Regions from separate parts of the Lysinibacillus sp. NPDC059133 genome, predicted to be linked through region 2. Evidence: a T-box and tRNA genes for the amino acid it is inferred to sense, from the RefSeq annotation. Region 2 holds a T-box; the other holds one or more tRNA genes.
What was found. The T-box of region 2 lies ahead of ACFXN8_RS18455 (valine--tRNA ligase). A T-box ahead of a tRNA ligase gene usually reads a tRNA of that ligase, here a tRNA-Val.

Region 1: it encodes a tRNA-Val, which carries the amino acid that the T-box ahead of ACFXN8_RS18455 (valine--tRNA ligase) is inferred to sense. The anticodon was not compared.

The regions. Positions count from the first base shown of each region.
Region 1 is NZ_JBHZDH010000066.1:362-7,208, forward strand. Features, by position in the region: gene mbcS (acyl-CoA synthetase MbcS) at 1-1,478, opposite strand, end outside; tRNA gene ACFXN8_RS23355 (tRNA-Asn) at 1,745-1,821, shown strand; tRNA gene ACFXN8_RS23360 (tRNA-Glu) at 1,950-2,024, shown strand; tRNA gene ACFXN8_RS23365 (tRNA-Val) at 2,097-2,172, shown strand; tRNA gene ACFXN8_RS23370 (tRNA-Tyr) at 2,187-2,270, shown strand; tRNA gene ACFXN8_RS23375 (tRNA-Gln) at 2,288-2,362, shown strand; tRNA gene ACFXN8_RS23380 (tRNA-Lys) at 2,377-2,449, shown strand; gene rocF (arginase) at 2,624-3,529, shown strand; gene sigW (RNA polymerase sigma factor SigW) at 3,683-4,246, shown strand; gene ACFXN8_RS23395 (zf-HC2 domain-containing protein) at 4,260-4,886, shown strand; gene cdaA (diadenylate cyclase CdaA) at 5,036-5,872, shown strand; gene ACFXN8_RS23405 (CdaR family protein) at 5,865-6,847, shown strand, end outside.
Region 2 is NZ_JBHZDH010000040.1:10,489-26,962, reverse strand. Features, by position in the region: gene ACFXN8_RS18515 (S-layer homology domain-containing protein) at 1-295, shown strand, start outside; gene ACFXN8_RS18510 (vWA domain-containing protein) at 315-3,218, shown strand; partial or broken gene ACFXN8_RS18505 (MBL fold metallo-hydrolase) at 3,530-4,284, shown strand; gene ACFXN8_RS18500 (hypothetical protein) at 4,405-4,938, shown strand; gene hemA (glutamyl-tRNA reductase) at 5,787-7,151, shown strand; gene ACFXN8_RS18490 (cytochrome C assembly family protein) at 7,344-8,171, shown strand; gene hemC (hydroxymethylbilane synthase) at 8,190-9,122, shown strand; gene ACFXN8_RS18480 (uroporphyrinogen-III synthase) at 9,112-9,873, shown strand; gene hemB (porphobilinogen synthase) at 9,870-10,850, shown strand; gene hemL (glutamate-1-semialdehyde 2,1-aminomutase) at 10,851-12,143, shown strand; gene ACFXN8_RS18465 (SRPBCC family protein) at 12,375-12,821, shown strand; gene ACFXN8_RS18460 (valyl-tRNA synthetase) at 13,115-13,921, shown strand; T-box leader at 14,191-14,476, shown strand; gene ACFXN8_RS18455 (valine--tRNA ligase) at 14,604-16,474, shown strand, end outside.

The DNA of each region.
Region 1 (6,847 bases), on a different contig from region 2:
GCTGTTAATGCTTTAACGTGCTCCTGTAGCTCTTTTGTTAACTCGGCCTCATCACGATCTCTGAAACCTTCTCGTAAGATGACAAAGGCTTTAACAATATGTCCTCTAATTTCATCTGGTGCTGCGACTACAGCACATTCTTGTACAGCTTCATGTTTATTTAAAGCATCCTCTACCTCAAATGGTCCAATTGTATAGCCTGATGAAATAATGATGTCATCTCCTCGACCTTCAAACCAGAAGTATCCGTCTGCATCGCATTTGGCCTGGTCACCAGTAATATACCAATCTCCACGGAAGGCAGCTTGTGTACGTTCAGGCTCACGATAGTACTCTTTAAATAGAGCAGGAGATGATTTATGTACAGCAATATCTCCAACTTCTCCAATTGGTGCCTCGTTACCCTCATGATCAATAATACGGATAATATTGCCTGGGGTAGGAACACCCATTGAACCAGGACGTAACTCAGAATTTTCAAGTGTGCCTATTAATAAAGTATTTTCCGTTTGGCCATAGCCATCGCGCACTTTAAGACCAAAGTTGTTCATAAATGTTTCGATGACTGGTCGATTTAATGGTTCACCAGCAGAAACAGCGCTACGTAGAGAAGATAGATTATAGTCTTTTAAATTATCAAGCTTCGCCATAATTCGATATTCTGTTGGAGTACAGCATAATACATTGACTTTTTCATCCTGAAGCAGTTGAAGGTATGTTTTTCCATTAAATCCTCCTTGGTATACAAATGCAGTTGCGCCTAGCATAATAGTCGATAAAAATGGACTCCAAATCCATTTTTGCCACCCTGGAGCTGCTGTAGCCCACACTAGATCACCCTCACGTACACCAAGCCATTGAGAAGCAGCTGTTCTAATATGTGCATATCCCCAACCGTGCGAATGAACAGCTCCTTTTGGTTTACCAGTCGTGCCTGATGTATAAGAAAGAAATGCCATATCATCTCTTTTCGTCGCCGCTGCTTTAAATGTATCCGGTTGTGTACTAGCCAATTCATTTAAAGACGTCCAATCACCTGTAGCAGTACCTATGACTAGTTTATTATTTAAAGCCTCTACTGAAGAAGTAATACGATCTACTTCACTAGTGAACACTTCATAGGCAATTACTGCCTTTGCGGAAGAGTGCTCCATACGATATTCTAAATCACTTGCACGTAACATTTCTGAGCATGAAATAGGAACAATTCCAGCCTTTAGACAGCCAAGAAAGACAAAATAAGCCTCAGGCAGACGTGGAATAATAACTAATACGCGATCTCCTTTTTGAAGCCCCTTCTTCGTTAAGACATTCGCATATTGATTCATTTTTTGAACAAGTTCAACATAGGAAATTGTTCGGCGTTCCTGTTGAGTATTTAGCCATCGTATTGCTTGACGATCACTATCTTGGGAAAATTTCTCTAATTCCTCTGTGATGTTATAGAATTCTGGTGCAATTAAATCGTTTGTTACCATGTGAACATTCCTCCCCAAACAAATTTAATAGAAAATTCATAAAACTATCTCCATTTTAACAATTACAATAATATACAGCAAGAATATTCTATACATAAAATAGAAATATTAGATTTAATAGAGAACTATTAGGGTTCAGGTGGATGTGAAGGTATACTTCGACAAAAAATATAAAAATTTTCACAAAAGTATTGCATAATTTATAATGCTTGCTATAATAATAAATGTACTTAAGAGGTTTTAAAAACCGAATTGAATAGTATTGTTCCGAAGTAGCTCAGTTGGTAGTAGCACCTGACTGTTAATCAGGTTGTCGCAGGTTCGAGTCCTGCCTTCGGAGCCATTTTTTTGCCCATTTATAATGGTGATGTTATACATATAAAAAAAGTATAAAAAAGTATAAAAAAGTATTGCATCGATCAGTAAATAATGTTATCATAATTCTTGTCTTGTTCGAGACATTTGAAAAATGGCCCCTTGGTCAAGTGGTTAAGACACCGCCCTTTCACGGCGGTAACACGGGTTCGAATCCCGTAGGGGTCACCATTTATAAAACTTTGTAGTAATGCGAAGGTTTAAAAAAAAATTAACTGTGAAGAAATAAACACCTGTTTCTATGGAGGATTAGCTCAGCTGGGAGAGCATCTGCCTTACAAGCAGAGGGTCGGCGGTTCGAGCCCGTCATCCTCCACCATAATGTGTTATTTCGGAGGGGTAGCGAAGTGGCTAAACGCGGCGGACTGTAAATCCGCTCCTTAGGGTTCGGCGGTTCGAATCCGTCCCCCTCCACCAGTTTTTTTATATATGATTGGGGTATAGCCAAGCGGTAAGGCAACGGATTTTGATTCCGTCATGCCTAGGTTCGAATCCTAGTACCCCAGCCATTTTTATATTTTTTGAGCCATTAGCTCAGTTGGTAGAGCATCTGACTTTTAATCAGAGGGTCGAAGGTTCGAGTCCTTCATGGCTCACTTTTATTGAATAAAAAGTGTAACATTAACTACAGATACTAATCTCTTGCTGAAAACAGCAGGAGATTTTTTTATGCTCTTCTTAATTGTATAAATATTCATAAAATTGTGAGGTTGAGCCAGGTAGGATACAGGCTTTACAATAGACTTACAAGTACAAGGGGGTATGAAAAAATGAATAAACTAAATATTTCTATTATTGGGGTACCAACAGATTATGGGCAAACTCGTAGAGGGGTAGATATGGGACCGAGTGCCATCCGTTACGCAGGTGTTGTAGAACGCTTAGAGGCAATTGGGCATGTAGTACATGATCAAGGGGATATACGTGTTAGTCAAAAACAAGGGGGTATTATTGTTGATAAACAACTTCTGAATTTAGAGGAAGTTATCGATGTAAGTACATCTTTGGCGAATAGTGTAAATAAGTCAGTGGAACAAAAGTCATTTCCACTTGTACTCGGTGGCGACCATAGTATTGCTATTGGTACACTTGCAGGACTTAGTGAGCAATATAAAAATTTAGGTGTTATTTGGTTCGATGCACATGCTGACCTTAACACACCTGAAACGACACCTTCTGGTAATATACATGGTATGCCGTTAGCAGTTAGCATTGGCCTTGGTCATGAACGCTTAGTGAAAATTCGTAATAATGTACCGAAAATTAAACCTGAAAACGTCATTATTATTGGAGCACGTTCCGTAGATCCAGGTGAACGTGAATTAATTGGTCAGCAAGGAATCAAGGTGTATACAATGCACGAGGTAGATCGTCTTGGGATGACGCGTGTAATGGAAGATGCTCTTGCCTATTTAAGAGCGCGCGATATAGATGGTTTGCATTTATCACTTGATTTAGATGGATTAGATCCACTTTATACTCCAGGGGTTGGGACACCTGTACCTGGTGGGATTACGTATCGAGAAAGCCATTTGGCGATGGAGATGCTTCAGGAATCAGGTATGCTCACATCTGCTGAATTTGTTGAGGTTAACCCAATTTTAGATGAAAAGAATAGAACAGCTGATGTTGCTGTAGCATTGATGGGTTCCTTATTTGGTGAGACCCTAGTATAAGGCTCATCACTCTAGTTTAAAGATATTTGACAAAAAATTGCCTATTGCCACAATGTATAAAAATCTTTTGCTATAATTAATAACAAAATGAAACTTTTCTTATCGATGGGTCGTATAGTATAAGACAGTTGTAAAGGTGGAGAAATCAACACAATGGATGCGTTAGTAAACAAGAGAATAAAACAAGTGCTTAAAGGTGATCAAAACGCATTTGCAGATATTGTGAGTCTCTATCAGCACAAACTGTACCAAGTATGCTTTAGGATGTTAGGGAACAAGCAAGAATCTGAGGATATTACACAAGAAGCGTTTGTTCGTGCCTATATGAACTTGCATACTTTTGATCAAAAAAGAAAATTTTCGACGTGGCTTTATCGCATAGCGACAAACCTTTGCATAGACCGAATCCGGAAGAAAAAGCCGGACTATTATTTAGATGCGGAAGTAGCTGGTACAGAAGGACTTGATATGTATTCGCAAATCGCAGCGGATGACCAGCTACCAGAAGAACAGATAGAGCAAATGGAACTGCAAGATCGTATTCAATATGAGATTGGACGTTTGCCGGATAAATACCGTTCAGTTATAGTATTGAAATACATTGAAGAATTATCATTACAGGAAATTAGCGAGATTTTAGATATGCCTCTTGGAACGGTGAAAACGAGGATTCACCGCGGACGTGAAGCATTACGTAAGCAATTAAACAATCTGTAGGAGGGGAAGCGTCATGAATACTTGTCCAGAGCATATTATAGACTATATCCATGATTATTTAGATGGTGACATTAGTCGTGAGCATGAGCAAGAGTTAAAACGCCATTTGCATACATGCAGTGATTGTAAACAATTGATGCAGGAATTAAGTGAAACAATCGCCTTTGTGAAGAGTGCTTCCCATATTACAGCACCTCCGCATTTTGAAGAAGCCGTCATGGCTCGTTTACCGAAACCCAAAAGTCGTGTAGGCATGCAAAAATGGATTCGCCGGCATCCATTCTTTGTGGCAGCGGCAGTTTTTTGTTTATTCATGAGTGCAACTTTACTAGGTAGTTTCATGGATGACCAACAATTCTCTGTGACTAAACAGCCAAACCTTGTTGTTGACGGTCAAACGGTTATTGTACCGAAGGGAGAAGTTGTAAAAGGCGACATTGTTGTTAAAAATGGTGATTTAATTGTTGAGGGTGAAGTGGATGGCAATATTACCGTTATTAACGGACAGTATATGGCATCTTCGGCAGTTGTTTCAGGAAAAATAGAAGAAATTGACGAAGTATTTGAATGGCTTTGGTATACGATTAAAAATTCAGTAAAGTCTGCTGTAACATTCGAGGAGAACCAAGCAACTAAATAACACTCTATACGTCCTAATAGATAGTGCACGTGAGAGGCTGAAAGGTCTACTCTTTTGAGTAGACTTTTTATTTGAAAAAAGTTACATTTGTTAAGAATGTGCTATACTTAAATGTGTATGGATTCGCAATGAAAAGTGGGGGATGCCACGTGCAAATTATCGAACATTTCACTAATTTAACACCTGTGAATATTGTTATTAACTTATTAGATGTACTGCTCGTATGGTACGTTATTTATAAAATTTTAACCCTCATTAAAGGTACGAAGGCTGTCCAATTATTAAAAGGGATTTTCGTAATTATTATTGCGCGCCTTGCTACAGACTTTTTTGGGTTAGAAACGTTAGGGTGGATGTTACAACAAGTTATCGAGTTTGGTTTCTTGGCGATTATTATCATTTTCCAACCTGAAATAAGACGTGGCCTTGAACAAATTGGTAGAGGTAAGCTATTCCAACGTTCAATTAGTCAAGTTGAAGAAGAACAAACTAGGCTTATTGAAGCGATGAAGAAATCTGTTAGTTATATGGCCAAGCGTCGTATAGGGGCGTTAATTTCTATTGAAAAAGAAACTGGTCTAAATGAATATATCGAAACGGGCATAGGACTAAATGCTGAGATTTCATCGGAGTTACTGATTAACATTTTTATACCTAATACACCGCTTCATGATGGAGCAGTGATAATGCAGAAAGATAAAATATCGGCAGCGGCTTGTTATTTACCGCTTTCTGAGAGTCCGTTTATCTCTAAAGAACTTGGGACACGCCACCGAGCTGCACTCGGCTTAAGTGAAGTGACAGATGCCATTACTATTGTCGTATCAGAAGAAACCGGTGCCATTAGTCTTACAATGAATGGTAATCTACATCGAAATCTTTCTCTAGAGGAATTCGAAGGGCTGTTGCGTAAAATGTGGTTCGGATTAGCACAGGAGTCAAATGCAGCCTCTAAGTTAACTTGGAGGGGGAAAAAGAATGGATAAAATGATGGATAGCCCTTGGGTGTTACGAATCGTCGCACTATTTCTAGCCTTTTTGTTATTTTTCTCCGTTCATACCGAATTATCTCCTAAAAATAAAACAATAACGAGTGAGCAAACAGAGGTAATTCGAGATGTACCTGTAGATGTTTTTTATGATGATAAGAACCTCATTGTAACAGGTATACCTAAGACGGTGGATGTTACGATAAAAGGTCCAATGCCACTTGTTATAAAAACAAAGACAACGAAGGATTTTTCTGTATTTGTGGATTTGAGTAAATTACTTATAGGTGAGCATAATGTTAACCTACAATACCAAAATATTTCTGATAAGTTGCAAGTTACATTAGACCCTAAGACTATTAAGGTAAACATTGAGGAAAAGGTCACACAGGAGTTTCGTGTTGACCCTGAGATGAGTAATCGTTTAATCGAAGAAGGATATATTTTAAATGGCATGACTGCTAATCCAGCTACGGTGTATGTTACAGGTGCCAAAAGTGCCATTGATAGCATTAGCTATGTAAAAGCCACTGTAACAGGTGAACAAGGCTTGAAAGAACCGTTCTCACAGATAGCGGAAGTTAAAGTATTAGATCGTGATTTAAATAAATTAGATGTTACGATTGAACCGAAAACTGTGAAGGTACAAGTAGATATTGGAGCATACAGCAGAGAGTTGCCTGTAGTGCTTAAGGAAGTAGGAAAAGTGGCAAATGATATAACCGTTAACCAGTTAACAGTTAGCCCTACAATGGTGAGGGTATACGGTAGGAAATCTATCCTAGATGGTTTAACTGCAATACCATTAGAGGTGGACTTATCAAAAATTACAGAATCAACAACTTATGAATTTGATGTAAAATTACCAGAAGGTGTGACAAAAATATCTGAATCAAGGATTAAAGTGAAAGCAGACATTACGAAGGTAGAGCAGGAGAAAACACCAACAACGACACCAACAACTACCACACC
Region 2 (16,474 bases):
TACTCGAGCACAAGCCGCTACGATTTATGTGCGTGCCTTAGGGCTTGAGAATAAGGCGCCAGATCCGGGTTATATAACAAAGTTTAAGGATGATGCGCAAATTCCAGCATACGCAAGAGACGGTATTTACATTGTAAATGAGTTAGGCTTAATGACTGGTGACACTGTAGGTCGATTTAATCCAAATCAACCATTAACGCGTGCGGAAGCATCAGTAGTGTTAGAACGTTTTTTGAATTATTTGGAAGGTGACTTAAAACAAAACTATCGAGATGACATATTGTTCTTCAATTAAAGAAAGGACTGAGCAATAAATGACGTATGCTAAAAAAGCATTCCTATCCCTGCTATGTTTCGTACTAGTTCTGATGACAGCAACTCCTGCTGTAACTCAGGCAGCTACGACAATTAAGGATGTACCAACTAATAATAGTAAATTCAAAGCTATTTCATGGGCAGTCGATAATGATTTACTCTCATTGAATAGCGCTAATAACTTTTTACCTAATGAACAGCTAACTGAGCGAGAGCTTGTTGTCATGTTTGCAAAGCTTGATCGAAACTATGCATTAACATATGACGATAGTGTAGCTTATAACTTCTATAGTGATTTTTATTTGCCGTTCAATGGTACCTATACAACAGCCAATCGTTCAAAAGCTGTTACACGTGGACAATTTGCACGCATATATGCTGCCTTTAGAGGTTTAGATTTAGATGAGCCTCAGGCGGTTCAATATTTATACACGAATGATATTTCAACAGGAAGCACTGGTAAAAAGACATTTGCCGATTTCCAACCTTCTACAAAGCTAACTCGTGGAGATAGTGCTGAATTATTATACCGCAGTGTACAAAACGGCAACTTTGCTGTACTAGGATTAAAACGTACTGCTGCAGGCCGTGATAACGATAAAATTACATTACCTCCGGGCTTCATGGGCTCAAGCAACACAGAATTTGAAGAGCCAAAGGATAATAACAACGATTTTACTGGACCAGAGTATGTTAATAATGCTCTACAAAGTATTGATGTTGAAAAACCAGATTTAATCGCAAATGACCAAGATTCAACGCTCATTACTGTATCTTTAAAAGCTTGTAATGGTGATCCAATACCCGATGATAAATCTTATACATTCCGTGTAACTTCATCATATGGTGCAAAAATCGTTGACACATCTGGTGAAGCTGTTCGAAATGTACAATCAGATGGCTCTACTGTCTCTGCGATTGTTATAGCACCAAAATTAACGAAATCTGTACGTGATACAATTTCATTTGAGCTTATTAACAACACAGATCCTGGTATGAAATGTCTTGTAGGTGAAAAACTGAATGCACATGTCCGTTACTCACCGCAGCCGGAAATGCGCATTGATTATCAAGTGTATGATCCAGCAAATACGGATGACGAAAATGGAAATGTAACACCTCCATATGTACCGTATGAAAAATTACCAGAGTTCTTTACAGAAAATATTGTGAACGTTCATTGGATGGATAGAGAAGAAAAGCTATTTAGTATTGGGCAGCAAACAAATGTAACAAATGCTCTAGGAAATGTTGAAAATATATATTTACAATATGGTGGCAGCGATAAAAAATACCCTGCATTAGGCTATGAAAATGCCATTTTACAGTTTGAAAACTATAATATTTCAGTTTGGCTGTTCGAAGAAATTATTGAAAAACGCTTGATAGATTCGATTAATGATACGGTTGAAATTATGTATATGATTTCAGATGATGGGCGACCAATTTATCGTATTCAAGGAATTGATGATTCGATTGCCTCGCAGGTTGAGAACATTAACCCAGTCGGTGCTATTATTCAACTTATGGGCTATATGCCAGATGAAAAAAAACTGACGCTCGAGCATTATGATAGTGTCATGAAAATTTATGCTATTTTAACAAGCTTGAGTAACTATGATCGAACAGTATTATTAAAATACCAAGGTGGTAAATTACTCGGTCAAGTAGAAGCCTATAAAAAACGAGTGGAAGCATTAAAGGAAAGTGAAGAAGCGGCATCAAGACCATCTGGTAAAGATCGTTACACAAAAGTAATGGTTACATTAGTGAGACCAGGTGGAGAAATTATTACTGACTATCAAGGAACAGTAAAAATTAAATTTGATGGTGTTGAGAAAACAGCTTCATTTGTTACAAATACTTCGGATTATTTAAATAATACAGGAAGCCCAGGGACAGCTGTAGCGTACTTTGACTCGGTTATTTATGGGAAATCAAAAGCTGAAGCAACATTAGTAAATAAAATAGATCCTCGTTATGCAACAATATTGAAGGATTTAAAAGATAAAACAATTACAAAAGAAATATTTACAAACCCTTACTTTAGTAAAAATTCTTGTTCTTTAGCAACAGAAGTCGCTTATGTAGTTGATTACTCTGCTTCCATGAAAGCTTCTGACCAAACCAATTACCGTGGTAAGAAAATGATGGAAGTCATCAATCAAATTAAGGCAAAAAATAATATTGTGATTGAAACAAATACAAAAGCTACTGTTCTTGGAGAGGGCAGTACAGACAATGTATTGAAAAAAGATCTGTATAAAGCATCGAAAGAGAAAGGTGCCACAGATATTTTTGCAGGTATTGAAATCGCACTGTCTAAATTCTCAAATGACTCAAAAACGTCAAAAGCGATCATCGTCGTATCAGATGGTAAAACAAGTAAATCTAAGATGACAAAAGTGTTGAACGATGCCAAAAATAAAGGGGTTAAGGTTTACACTGTAAGCATGGGTAAGAAATCACAAGTCAATGATGCAATGTTAACGCAATTGGCTGCTGATACTGGCGGTATTTATTACCACGCGATCGATAACTTACAATTACATCAAGTTTTCCAAAAAATTATTGATGCAATTTTATGTAAAACTACGCCTTCAAGTTGCGTGAATCCTGAAGATTTATTTGAAGAAGCGACAGTAACTCTACGCAAAGGCAATATTACAATGAATGCAAGAATCGATGGTAATTGCTCAAATGTTGAAAAGATTAATGTACGTTTCCCTTCTTTAAGTGGAGATGCGCAATTTGAATTGAAAAAGCGTAGTGATAATGTCTACATGCTAACAAAAACAGTGCAAACAATGCAGGACTTCAAAGTTAATAATGAGATTGAATTTGTGGCATATGATAAAGACGGTAAAATCATAGCTACTAAAACTGTGACAATCACAAATTAAAAGATAAAAGTTTTAAAGCTGAACTAATTCTAACAATTAGTTCAGCTTTTTTTATGAAATATTTATATAGCATTTACCATATCGTGTGGTTGATTTCCGTTCCGACTGGCACATGCATCTGCAAAGGTCTCATGGAAAAACGTGTAAAGGGCATGTGTAATATACAAAACGTCAATAGCTCCATAGTTTGCTTGAAGAAATGGATAAATTACTTTAATGGTGTCACAAATATTTTCAATACATAAAGAAATATTGAAAGTCATACTCGTATTTTTGGGGGGATTATTATGGTTAAGGACTCGTGATTTACGATTCAAGAAATCGATAATAAAACATTCGCAATTAGTGAATATGGACATTGGGAAAAGGTGCATTCATTTCTATTAGTCGGCAATGAAAAAGCAGTTCTTATTGATACTGGTCTTGGAATTGATAATATCAAACGCATAATCAATTGACTGATTTGCCGATTGTTGTTTTAACAACTCATGTGCATGTTGATCATATTGGAAGCCATGGAGAATTTGAAAATGTTTATGTTCATGAAGCTGACTCAGATTGGTTAACTAATGGTGTTAAAGGATTGACCATAGAACAAATAAGAAGAGATATTAGTAGAGATATAACAATTCCAACTCCAAAAACGTTTAATCCAGAAACATATAAACCATATCAAGGAACACCAACTGGCTTATTACAGGATGCTGATATGTTTGATATAGGGAATAGAGAATTAATTATTCATCATACTCCTGGGCATTCTCCAGGTCATATATGTATTTTTGACAAAACAAACGGTTATTTGTTTACTGGTGATTTACTTTATGATGAAACACCTATTTATGCTTTTTACCCTTCGACTAACCCTCTTGATTTAGTTGATTCCTGGGAAAAGATATCAAAGATCCCATATGTCACAAAAATTTATGGTTCACAGAATACATTAGGTCTTGAACAAAGTATCCTACAAGAACTCGTAAACGCAGTTAAGGAACTTAAAGAAAAGGATCTAGTAAAGTTTGGAACAGGGATTCATAAATTTAAAGGGTTTAGTGTACAGTTTTAATTTTTTCTTGAACGGAGATATAAGCTCAATTGCACTCCTTAGAAGAGGGTTGATTATTCATTATATAAATTTAATGAATTTGGGAATGTTACACCTAAAGATATTTTGAGGTGGAAACAAATGAATAGAACGCTTTATCTTTTCTTAGTTTCATTTTGTACATTTTTTTTAATAACATTACATGCATCTGCAAAGGATAAACCAAGTCCTTATGAAGAAATATATCCTGAAATAGGATATAAATCGGTTGAAGAAGCAAGGAATGATTTTGAACAACATTTTAACCAAAAACTAAAGCTACCGCTTAGAGTTCCCCCAATAAGCTTTACACATCATTTTGGACGATTCTCCGATTCAAAATATGTAGGCAATGATACATTTGAAGTGACATTTATAAATGATCAATTATCCGAAAATCACTATAAAATTGATATTCGTCCACTTAAGTACAAATTGCCTCTAAGAGAGAAATATGTAGTAAAAACTTATGAATTAAAAAATGGGGTTGTGGCCACATATATGACCATTTCAGGTTTTAATGTGCTTGTTTTCGAGAGAGAAAATTTGCAGTATATGCTAAGTATAGATAAACGAGTTTCAAATAAAGTAACTCCTGAAACTTTAGTGGACATAGCTAATTCTATTGATTATTAAATGGAACAAAAATTTTGATGTGACTCGAGAAACAATAGTATAGAAAAGTAAAAATAGCCTTGTTAAAGATAATTAAACAAAGGCTATTTTTATATATCTTAAAATAAATTTCATTTAAACTGTTCAAATTAATAATAGAGACGTTCAAATTTAGTTCGACTCTATTAGGATGATCTTTTTAAAACGTATGTCATGTGGATAAGTTGATTGTAGTGGAGGCTTGGCGACTCCTTGGGGATCAGCAATAGAGGAACGAAGGCTAAGAACGTCACGTCCTGTGATAACGTCTTCGTGACCAACATCGGTGCTGTTGCTGTCGCTTCGTTGCACTACGCTTTCGCACAGAATGAAACCCTTTTGCTGACGCTGCGTTAGCACTACGCTTTCGCGCAAAAAACATCTGTTGGCCCGAGACCCTACAGCGAAGCGGCTCATCGGACGCCCCCAGGAAGCTTTGCTCTGTGCGAAAGCGTAGCGTCAGCAATTGTTTTATCTGTGCGAAAGCGTAGCGACAGCAACAATTGTTTTATCTGTGCGAAAGCGTAGCGACAGCAACAACAAATGTTTTCTGTAGCGAAAGCAAAGCGGCAGCTACAAAGCGCCAAGCCGGAACGGAAATCAACCACACGTTTTGGTTAAGAGCCATTTAATTCTGTCCTTTTAAAACAATGTTCTGGACAAACATTAAATTTGAAACAGAACGTATAATTTGTTACACTTAGTTTATAATAATTCTAATGTAGAAGATGAATTTCAGTTCTTCATGACATGTTCACAAATTATTAATGAACTCTTGTCGAACTGTGCTATAATGAGATTTGTCAATTAGAACGTGAGAGGTGTTATTCATGCATACCATCGTAGTAGGCTTGAATTATAAAACAGCGCCTGTTGAAATTCGTGAAAAGTTATCATTCATAGAGAGTGAACTACCACAGGCAATGGAAGCGCTACAACAACAAAAAAGTATATTAGAAAATGTTATTGTTTCGACATGTAACCGTACAGAAATTTATGCAGTGGTTGATCAATTGCATACTGGACGTCATTTTGTTAAACAGTTTTTAGCAAATTGGTTCGACCTACCTGTGGAGACATTTTCTTCGTATTTAACAATTCGAGAAGAAGATGAGGCAATCGAGCATTTATTCCAAGTGACAGCTGGAATTGATTCGATGGTACTTGGCGAAACTCAAATTTTAGGACAAGTAAGAAAAAGCTTCTTAAGTGGACAAGAGATTGGAACTACAGGAACGGTATACAATCAGCTATTTAAACAAGCAGTGACATTTGCGAAACGTGCACATAATGAAACGGCTATCGGTGAGAACGCGGTATCTGTCTCTTATGCAGCAGTTGAACTAGCGAAGAAAATATTCGGATCTTTACAACGTAAACATGTAGCAATTTTAGGTGCAGGAAAAATGGGGGAACTTGCTATTGAGAACCTTTACGGTAGCGGTGTAGGAAAAGTAACCGTAATTAACCGTACGTTCGAAAAAGCAGAAAGTTTAGCAGCTAAATTTGACGGTGAAGCAAAATCTATGAAGGAACTACAATGTTCGTTACTTGAAGCGGATATTTTAATTACGTCTACAGGTGCAACAGATTATGTGATTGACTATGAATTGATGCAATTTGTCGAACGTTTACGTAAAGGTAAACCATTATTTATGGTAGATATTGCAGTTCCACGTGATATTGATCCACGTGTTGGAGATTTACCAAATGTTTTCTTATATGATATAGATGATTTACAAGGCATCGTCGAAGCAAACTTAGCAGAACGTGAACGTGCTGCTGCTGATATTTCTTCGATGATTGGCAAAGAGGTTGTGCAATTTAAAGATTGGGTTGCGACTCTTGGCGTTGTCCCTGTCATCTCGGCTTTACGTAAAAAAGCGAATCATATTCAAGAAGAGACAATGATTAGTATCGAAAATAAAATGCCGGATTTAACGGATCGAGAACGTAAAATTTTAAGTAAGCATACAAAGTCTATTATTAATCAATTGTTAAAAGAACCAATTTTACAAGCTAAGGAAATGGCAAATTCACCAAAAGCAAATGAACAGTTACGTTTATTCCAACAAATTTTCGGTATTGAGGATGCTGTGGAAGCTGAAGTTACTGCGATGACAGAACAAGAGCTTGAACGCAAAGAGCGCTTACAGTCGTCACAATCTTCTACTGAACCAAAGTATTCTTTCTAAAGATGTCTATGTGTTCGCGGTGCAACTTTAGAAAAGTTGCCCTTCGAGCTTTTTTCCGCGAACGAGATTTTCTACTGATTTTTAAATGAGGCGTTTTCGTATCTGTATGGTAAACTAAGGATACGAAAACGTTTTTTTTTCTAGGCTAAAGTACACTACTTTAGCACTTTCAATATAAAGAAGGGATGTCTATTGGCTGATTTGACAATGACAAGGCTCTATGAAGTAATGATCGTCTTGTATGCGATCAGTCTAGTATTTTACTTTACTGATTACTTTTATAAGCAAATACGAGCAAGGCGAGTTGCTTTTTGGCTTGTTTCATTCGTATGGATAATTCAAAGTGCCATTATTTTATTAACTTTTGTGGAAACGAAGCGTTTTCCGATTTTATCCTTGTCAGAAGGGATTCTCTTTTATTCCTGGCTGCTCGTGACATTGTCTATTATTTTGCACTGTATTGCACGAGTTGATCTACCGGTATTTATTATTAATATACTAGGATTTTTATTCGCTAGTATCTTTACTTTTATGCCGAAACGGCCGACAGGAGTAGTTAGTGATACTTTAATTTCGGAATTGCTTTTTATTCATATATCATTTGCCATTTTATCTTACGCAGCGTTTTCTTTAACATTTGTTTTTGCGATATTGTATTTAGTATTATATCGTTTGCTGAAAAAGAAAAAATGGTCACATTTATGGACAAGGTTGCCATCACTACAGCAGACGAGTAACTGGATGAATGTTTCATTTTACATTGGTATTCCAGTGTTATCTGTAAGTTTAGTTTTAGGGTTTGAATGGGCACTACTAACGCTAGAGAGTTTTTCAATTTTTGATGCGAAGATTATTGGGTCCTTTATTATTTTAATTTTGTATTGCTTTATATTGTATGTGAATCGTAAAGGTAAACTGACAGGGACAACTTATGCGTGGGTACATATATACGCTTACCTATTAGTTGTTGTTAACTTCTTTTTAGGAAGCAGTTTATCACGATTCCATTTATGGTATTAGAAGAGAGGTTGAAGACTGTTGAGAAAAATTATTGTAGGTTCTAGAAGAAGTAAGCTAGCTTTAACACAAACAAATTGGTTTATCAATGAGTTAAAAGCTGCTGGTGTTCCATTTGAATTTGAAGTGAAAGAAATTGTCACGAAAGGTGATCAAATTTTAGATGTGCAGCTATCTAAGGTTGGTGGTAAAGGGCTTTTCGTAAAAGAAATTGAACAAGCACTTTACGACAAAGAAATTGATTTTGCTGTTCATTCTATGAAGGATATGCCTGCATTACTGCCTGAAGGATTAGTCATTGGCTGTATTCCACCACGTGAAGATGCGCGTGATGCATTTATTTCAAAAGGACATGTGAAATTTGCAGATCTTCCAGCAGGAGCTGTAGTTGGGACAAGTTCTCTTCGTCGCAGTGCTCAACTTTTAACAGTCCGTCCAGATATAGAAATTAAATGGATTCGTGGAAATGTAGATACACGCTTAGCTAAACTTGAAACTGATGAATACGATGCTATTATTTTAGCGGCAGCTGGACTAAAACGCCTAGGCTGGAGCGATGATGTAGTTACTGAGTTTTTACCTGTTGAGGATTGTCTACCAGCAGTAGCACAGGGCTCTCTAGGTATTGAATGCCGTGGAGACGATACAGAACTATTAACGGAATTAGGCAAGTTAACAGATAGCATTACATGGCAAGAAGCACATGCAGAACGTGCTTTCCTAGCGGCTATGGATGGCGGCTGCCAAGTACCTATCGCAGGATACGCAAAGTCTAACGGGGAAGAAATTACATTAACTGGTCTTGTTGCTGCACCAGATGCTTCAGTTGTTTATAAGGAAACGGTTGTGGGCACTAATGCGGAAGCAGTTGGGAAAGAGCTTGCTGAGATTTTAACAAAGCAAGGAGCCTTTGATTTAATTCAACGAGTAAAGGCAGAGCAAGATGCAAAATAATTTACCTTTAGAAGGTAAAACTATTATTTTGACAGGTACATCTAAGACGACAACAATAATAGATGACATTACAGCTTTAGGTGGCCATGCAGTAATTGCCCCATTGATTGAAACTTGCGAGCTGATTGATAGTAACGACGATGTGCAGTTAGAGTTTGCACATCAATTTGAATGGCTCATTTTTACGAGTCAAAATGCGGTAGAAGCTTTTGCTAACAAGATGCAACGCTTTAATGTAAGTGCTGCGCATTTTCAAGGGAAAATTGCTTCTATTGGTACTAAAACTACTGCAGCTTTAGAAAAGCTAGGATTCCATGTGAGCTTTATGCCTTCTATATTTAGTGCAGATGTATTTGTTCAAGAATTTCCTAATGTAGCAGGTAGCAATCCTACGTGTCTATTTATTCGTGGAGAAAAAGCGAAAAAGACATTAAAGGAAGGGCTACCCTTTAAATTGAAGGAATGGACAGTTTATGAAACGATTGAGCGACATGATCAAATACAATTAATGATTGAATGTATCTGTGCGAATAGTGATGTCACAGTGATTTTTGCTAGCCCTTCCGCGGTTGATGCCTACGCCAAGGATGTAGCTTCGGTAGTTGGTTGGAGGGCAGTGCGTGTAGCAGTAATCGGTCATATTACAGAAGCAGCTATTTTAAATCACGGTGCTATTGTAGATGTTATGCCGAGCGTATATACAATGCAAGCAGTTATCGAGGAAATAACGAAAGTAGGAGAAAGAAAATGACAAAATTACAATTTCAGAGACATCGTCGTTTGCGTGCAAACGCTGCTATACGATCAATGGTAAAAGAAACATACTTACACAAAGAGGACTTAATTTATCCAATTTTCGTTATGGAAGGCGAAAATATTAAAAACGAAGTATCTTCTATGCCGGGAGTTTTTCAATTTTCATTAGATAAACTTGAAGCTGAGATTGATGAAGTTGTTGCTTTAGGTATTCCTGCGGTTATTTTATTTGGCTTACCTGCAGAAAAAGATGCAGTCGGAACTGGTGCATTCCATGATCATGGTATTGTGCAAGAAGCAACACGACTTATTAAAGCTCGCTACCCAGAGCTTTTAGTTATTGCAGATACATGCTTATGTGAATTTACAGATCATGGTCATTGTGGCTTAATTGAAGGCGATCAAATTTTAAATGATCCTTCATTAGAAGTTTTAGCACGTACAGCAGTATCACAAGCAAAAGCCGGTGCGGATATCATCGCTCCTTCCAATATGATGGATGGTTTTGTGGCAGCGATTCGTGCAGGTCTAGATGAAGCAGGCTTTGAAAATGTTCCGATTATGTCATATGCCGTAAAATATGCATCTAGCTACTATGGTCCATTCCGAGAAGCAGCTGATGGCGCGCCTCAATTTGGTGATCGTAAATCATACCAAATGGATCCATCGAATCGTATGGAGGCATTCCGTGAAGCGGAGTCGGATATTGCAGAAGGTGCAGATTTCTTAATCGTTAAGCCAGCTCTAAGTTATTTAGATATTATTCGTGATGTAAAAAATAACTTTACATTACCGATTGTTGCATACAACGTTTCTGGTGAATATGCAATGATTAAAGCAGCGGCTATTAATGGCTGGATTGAAGAGAAAAAAGTAGTGCTTGAAACGTTACTTAGCATGAAACGTGCAGGCTCAGATTTAATCATTACGTATCATGCTAAAGATGTTGCACGTTGGTTGGAGGAGAAATAAATGACGCGTTCTTACGAAAAATCAAAACAAGCTTATGCTGAAGCAATTAACTTAATGCCAGGTGGCGTTAGTAGCCCAGTACGTGCATTCAAATCCGTAAATATGGATCCGATATTCATGGAATCTGGTCAAGGTGCTATTATTAAAGACATTGATGGCAATGAATATATTGATTATGTATTATCATGGGGACCTCTTATTTTAGGTCATACACATCCTGAAGTTGTACAAGCAATTGCAGAAACAGCAGCGAAAGGCTCTTCGTTTGGAGCACCGAGCTATACAGAAAATCGATTAGCTAAATTAGTATTAGATCGTCTTCCTGGTATGGAAATGATTCGCTTCGTGTCTTCTGGGACAGAGGCTACGATGTCTGCTTTACGCGTAGCTCGTGGTGTTACAGGACGCGATAAAATTTTGAAATTTGAGGGTTCTTATCATGGTCATGGAGATTCCTTACTTATTAAAGCAGGCTCAGGGGTAGCTACATTAGGCTTACCTGACAGTCCTGGTGTCCCAGCGGATATTGCGCGTAATACGTTAACAGTAGCGTACAATGACTTAGAAGGGGCAAAACTAATTTTCGAAAAGTTTGGTTCAGAGCTTGCGGCAGTGATTGTTGAGCCAGTTGCAGGAAATATGGGCGTTGTCCCTCCACAACCAGGCTTCCTACAAGGCTTAAGTGAATTAACAAAGGAACATGGATCATTGTTGATTTATGATGAAGTTATGACAGGCTTCCGTGTTGACTATGGCTGTGCACAAGGTTATTTTGATGTAACACCAGATATGACAACATTAGGAAAAGTAATTGGCGGTGGACTTCCTGTTGGTGCATTTGCAGGGAAAAAGGAAATTATGGAGCAAGTGGCACCAGCTGGTCCAATCTATCAAGCTGGGACATTGTCAGGGAATCCATTAGCGATGACAGCTGGCTATGAAACATTAACTCGCCTTGATCATAATTCTTATGAATACTTCAAAAAGCTAGGAGATCAATTAGAGGCTGGTTTCCGTGAAGCCGCAACGAAATACAATATTCCACATACTGTAAATCGTGCTGGTTCAATGATAGGTTTCTTCTTTACGAACGAAGATGTTATTGATTTTGATTCAGCAAAAACGTCTGATTTACAATTATTTGCTGAATACTTCCGTCTAATGGCAGAAGAAGGTATTTTCTTACCGCCATCTCAATTTGAAGGTTTATTTATTTCTACTGCACATACGGAAGAGCATATCGCAAAAACAGTTGATGCTTTCCATAAAGTATTTGCACAATTAGCAAGATAATAGGTAGTTACAAAATAGCATGCTATGAGTATTTTCTCGCATGCTATTTTTTTGTTGTTTAGTAATATGTTTTTTATTTTTGCCCGTTAAAAAATTCATTGGATTATCAATGAATGGAAAAATCGTTACCGCTTGAAAAAAATTTATTAAAATTATAACTTTCAGCATAGCCAAATCGTGGGCGAAATCGTATATAATATAGCTATTCATAAAAGAAAGTAGTGAATTGATATGGCAACTGGCACACATATGGTCGAAGTACCCGTAGGAATTGAAAATGTATGGGATTTCGTCAGTGATATGGAAAAATGGGCAAAGCTTGTCCCAGGTTATAATGCACATGAAATGATTGATGAAAAACATTCAAATTGGACGTTTAAAGGTAATGTTGGTGTACTGAAAAAAACAGTACAAGTAGAGATTACTATTTTAGAATGGGCAGCGCCTTCTAAAGTAACATTCGAATTAAAAGGAATTTCTGATAACTTTTCAGGAAACGGTTATTTCCTAGCAGAGAGTATTGATGCAGAAAATACAAAAATGACAGGCTTCTTGGAAGTAATAGCAGGAGGATTAGCTGGTCCTGTTTTAAATCCAATCTTTAAGCCGATCGTACCAAAAGCAACACAAATGTTAACAGATCGTGTAGCAAATAAAATTAAATTGGTGAATGTATAATAAGTTGTTGAACCAACAGTAAAAAGGCATGCTAGAAGAAGTTTTCTAGTATGCCTTTTTTAGGCTCATTATTTGGGTTGTTACGGCTGGGCTCTTTCCTAGGGGCGTTTCGATGAGCCGCTTCCCGTGAGTGCAATACAAAATCCGAACGCATTGTTTATCTGCGCGAACGCAAAGAGTCAGCTATACAATTATGCCAAGTCGAAATTGATTAATCATCCTATAGCATACTATCCTTCAAAGCTTCATATGATGCAAGAGGAGGGATTATTATCGAACACAAAACTTGGAGTATGAGTGAAACTTTTTGTTTTCCTGGTTACGGCTGCCCAACAGAAATAGCAGCTGTACAAATTAAGCCACGGTGGCAGACAACGCAGCTAGAAGATTCTCTACGATTAATGGGTATTTATCATATCACAGCACATGTTCGCTTTGATTTTCAAGACATGCGAGCTTTCATGGATGATGAAGAATTAGTACAAATCGATAACCTGGATATTCAAGGGGATACTGGTTATTTTGAGTATGCAGTTCCTTTAAATGTAGATTTACCAATGGATGCAGCTATTGAAGATTTAATGGTAAAGGATATTCGACCTATTTTGACGAATCAGATGTGTCAGCTCGAATGGACGGTTACAAGTGTTTTTAATGAGCCTGAGCTAGCATTAGAAAAAGCTCACGTTTTAGAAACTGCTAATGCCTCAGCTCAAATAGAGGTGGACCTTGCAAAAGAAACGGCACAGGTAAAACAACCTGCAACTGTAGTAGCTTCGAATCAAGAAGAAAAAACTGTAGCTGTAACGGCTTCGGTACAAGAAGAGAAGTCTACAGCAGTAGTAGCTTCGACACAAGAGGAAAAATCAAAGATTGTTACATTTGCAGCTCAAAAGGAAAAGTCTGAAGCAATAGTAGCTTCAGACAAAAAAGAAAAGCCTGCACCAGTTGAGCAAAAAACAATGTTGAGGGAATCCTCAAGTCATATTGTAGTCCGTGAATCTAGCTCCTGGCATGAAGTTCCATCGATGATCTGGGATTTAACCGAAGACTATACACCGCTAAAGGTTCGTGTTTCAAATGACTTCATTCAAAAGTAAATAGCATAGAAGTAACAGGAGCAATAAGATGATGAAATCTCCAGATGTTGGAATGATGATGACACGTATAAACTGAAAAACACAAATTGGTACAATTATCGTTTTGCAATAAAAACGAAATTGTCGTAGCCATGGTGGTAAAAGCCAAGGATTATACTTACGTCGTCGCATTTGAATTTTCACTTCCTTTTCTAGTAGTGCTTCCTAAAAAATGACTAAATCACTTGAAAAATTGCACGATTCTGCGGTACAATGTGAAAAAGTCGAATATAGATGCTATGACAGGGAAGAGTAAATTAGTAGTGCATTTTAAGAGAGGAAACGGTAGCTGAAAAGTTTCTATATGTACCTAATTGAATGTAGCCCTCGAGCAGCTTTAGTGAACTAACAGTAGTTAAAGCCGGTTAAACACCGTTACCGAATTGAGAGCCAGTAGTAAAAGGCTTAAGCAAGTAGTATATTCTATTTCTTGATGAAATGTGTATAGTGACCGCTTAACTCGCCTCTGCTGGAATTAAAGGTGGTACCGCGAATTTAAACTCCTTCGTCCTTTTAGACGTTAGGAGTTTTTTTTATTTTCTTTAAATCTTCTGGTAAATGTGCCTCAGCATGAGACATAAAAACAGAATGATTGGTACTATCTCACACCGGTAAAATTAATAAGTCAACAGGAGGAGTCAAAATGACAGAAAACATTTCAATGCCTACAAAATATGATCCACAGTCCATTGAAGCAGGTCGTTATGAATGGTGGTTACAAGGGAAATTTTTTGAGGCGCAGCCTACAAGTGAAAAGGAGCCTTATTCTATTGTTATTCCACCACCGAATGTAACAGGTAGACTACATCTTGGCCATGCTTGGGATACAACATTACAAGATATTTTAATTCGTATGAAGCGCATGCAAGGTTATGATGCACTTTGGTTACCAGGTATGGACCATGCAGGTATTGCGACACAAGCAAAAGTAGAAGCCAAACTACGAGAAGATAATATTACACGTTATGATTTAGGTCGTGAAAAATTCCTCGAAAAAACATGGGAATGGAAAGAAGAGTATGCTGGGCATATTCGTGATCAATGGGCGAAGCTTGGTCTTGGATTAGATTATTCTCGTGAGCGTTTCACACTTGATGAAGGTCTTTCTGATGCAGTTAAAACTGTTTTCGTTCAATTATATGAAAAAGGCTTAATCTATCGTGGCGAACGCATTATTAACTGGGACCCTGCTGCAAAAACTGCATTATCAGATATTGAAGTTATTTATCAAGATGTTCAAGGTGCATTCTATCATATGAAGTACCCATTAGCTGATGGCTCAGGATATGTGGAAGTTGCGACTACACGTCCTGAAACAATGCTAGGAGACTCTGGGGTAGCCGTTCACCCGAAAGATGAGCGCTATCAACACTTAATCGGTAAAACAGTTATTTTACCAATCGTAGGCCGTGAAATTCCTATCGTAGCAGATGACTACGTAGAGATGGAATTTGGTACTGGGGTTGTAAAAATGACACCAGCACACGATCCTAACGACTTTGAGGTTGGTAACCGCCACAACCTAGAACGCATTCTTGTCATGAATGAAGATGGTACAATGAACGAACTTGCTGGCAAGTATAACGGTATGGATCGCTTTGAATGCCGTAAGCAAATCGTAGCTGATTTACAAGAAGCAGGCGTGCTTATCCGTATTGAAGAGCATACACATTCAGTAGGTCACTCCGAACGTTCGGGTGCTGTTGTAGAGCCATATCTTTCTGCACAATGGTTCGTAAATATGCAACCACTTGCTGATGCTTCACTTACTCTTCAAAAAGATGAAGAAGGGCAAGTAAACTTCGTACCATCTCGTTTTGAAAACACATATTCTCGCTGGATGGAAAACATTCGCGACTGGTGTATCTCTCGTCAATTATGGTGGGGTCATCAAATTCCTGCTTGGTATCACAATGAAACAGGTGAAATTTACGTAGGAAAAGAAGCACCAGCAGATGCAGAAAATTGGACGCAAGATGAAGACGTATTAGATACATGGTTCTCGTCAGCACTATGGCCATTTTCTACAATGGGTTGGCCAGATGAGACAAATGAAGAATATAAACGTTACTATCCAACAAGCACACTTGTAACTGGTTATGATATTATTTTCTTCTGGGTTTCTCGAATGATCTTCCAAGGTCTTGAATTTACAGGTCAGCGCCCATTCAAAGATGTATTAATTCACGGTTTAGTACGTGATGGTGAAGGACGCAAGATGAGTAAATCACTTGGCAATGGTGTAGATCCTATGGATGTTATTGATCAGTATGGTGCCGATTCATTACGTTACTTCTTAGCTACTGGTTCTTCTCCTGGTCAAGATTTACGCTATACAACTGAAAAAGTAGAATCAGTATGGAACTTTGCAAATAAGATTTGGAATGCCTCTCGTTTTGCTTTAATGAACATGGAAGGTATGACATATGATGAAATCAACTTAACTGGTGAAAAATCAGTTGCCGATAAATGGATTCTTACTCGCTTAAATGAAACAATTGAACGTGTAACATC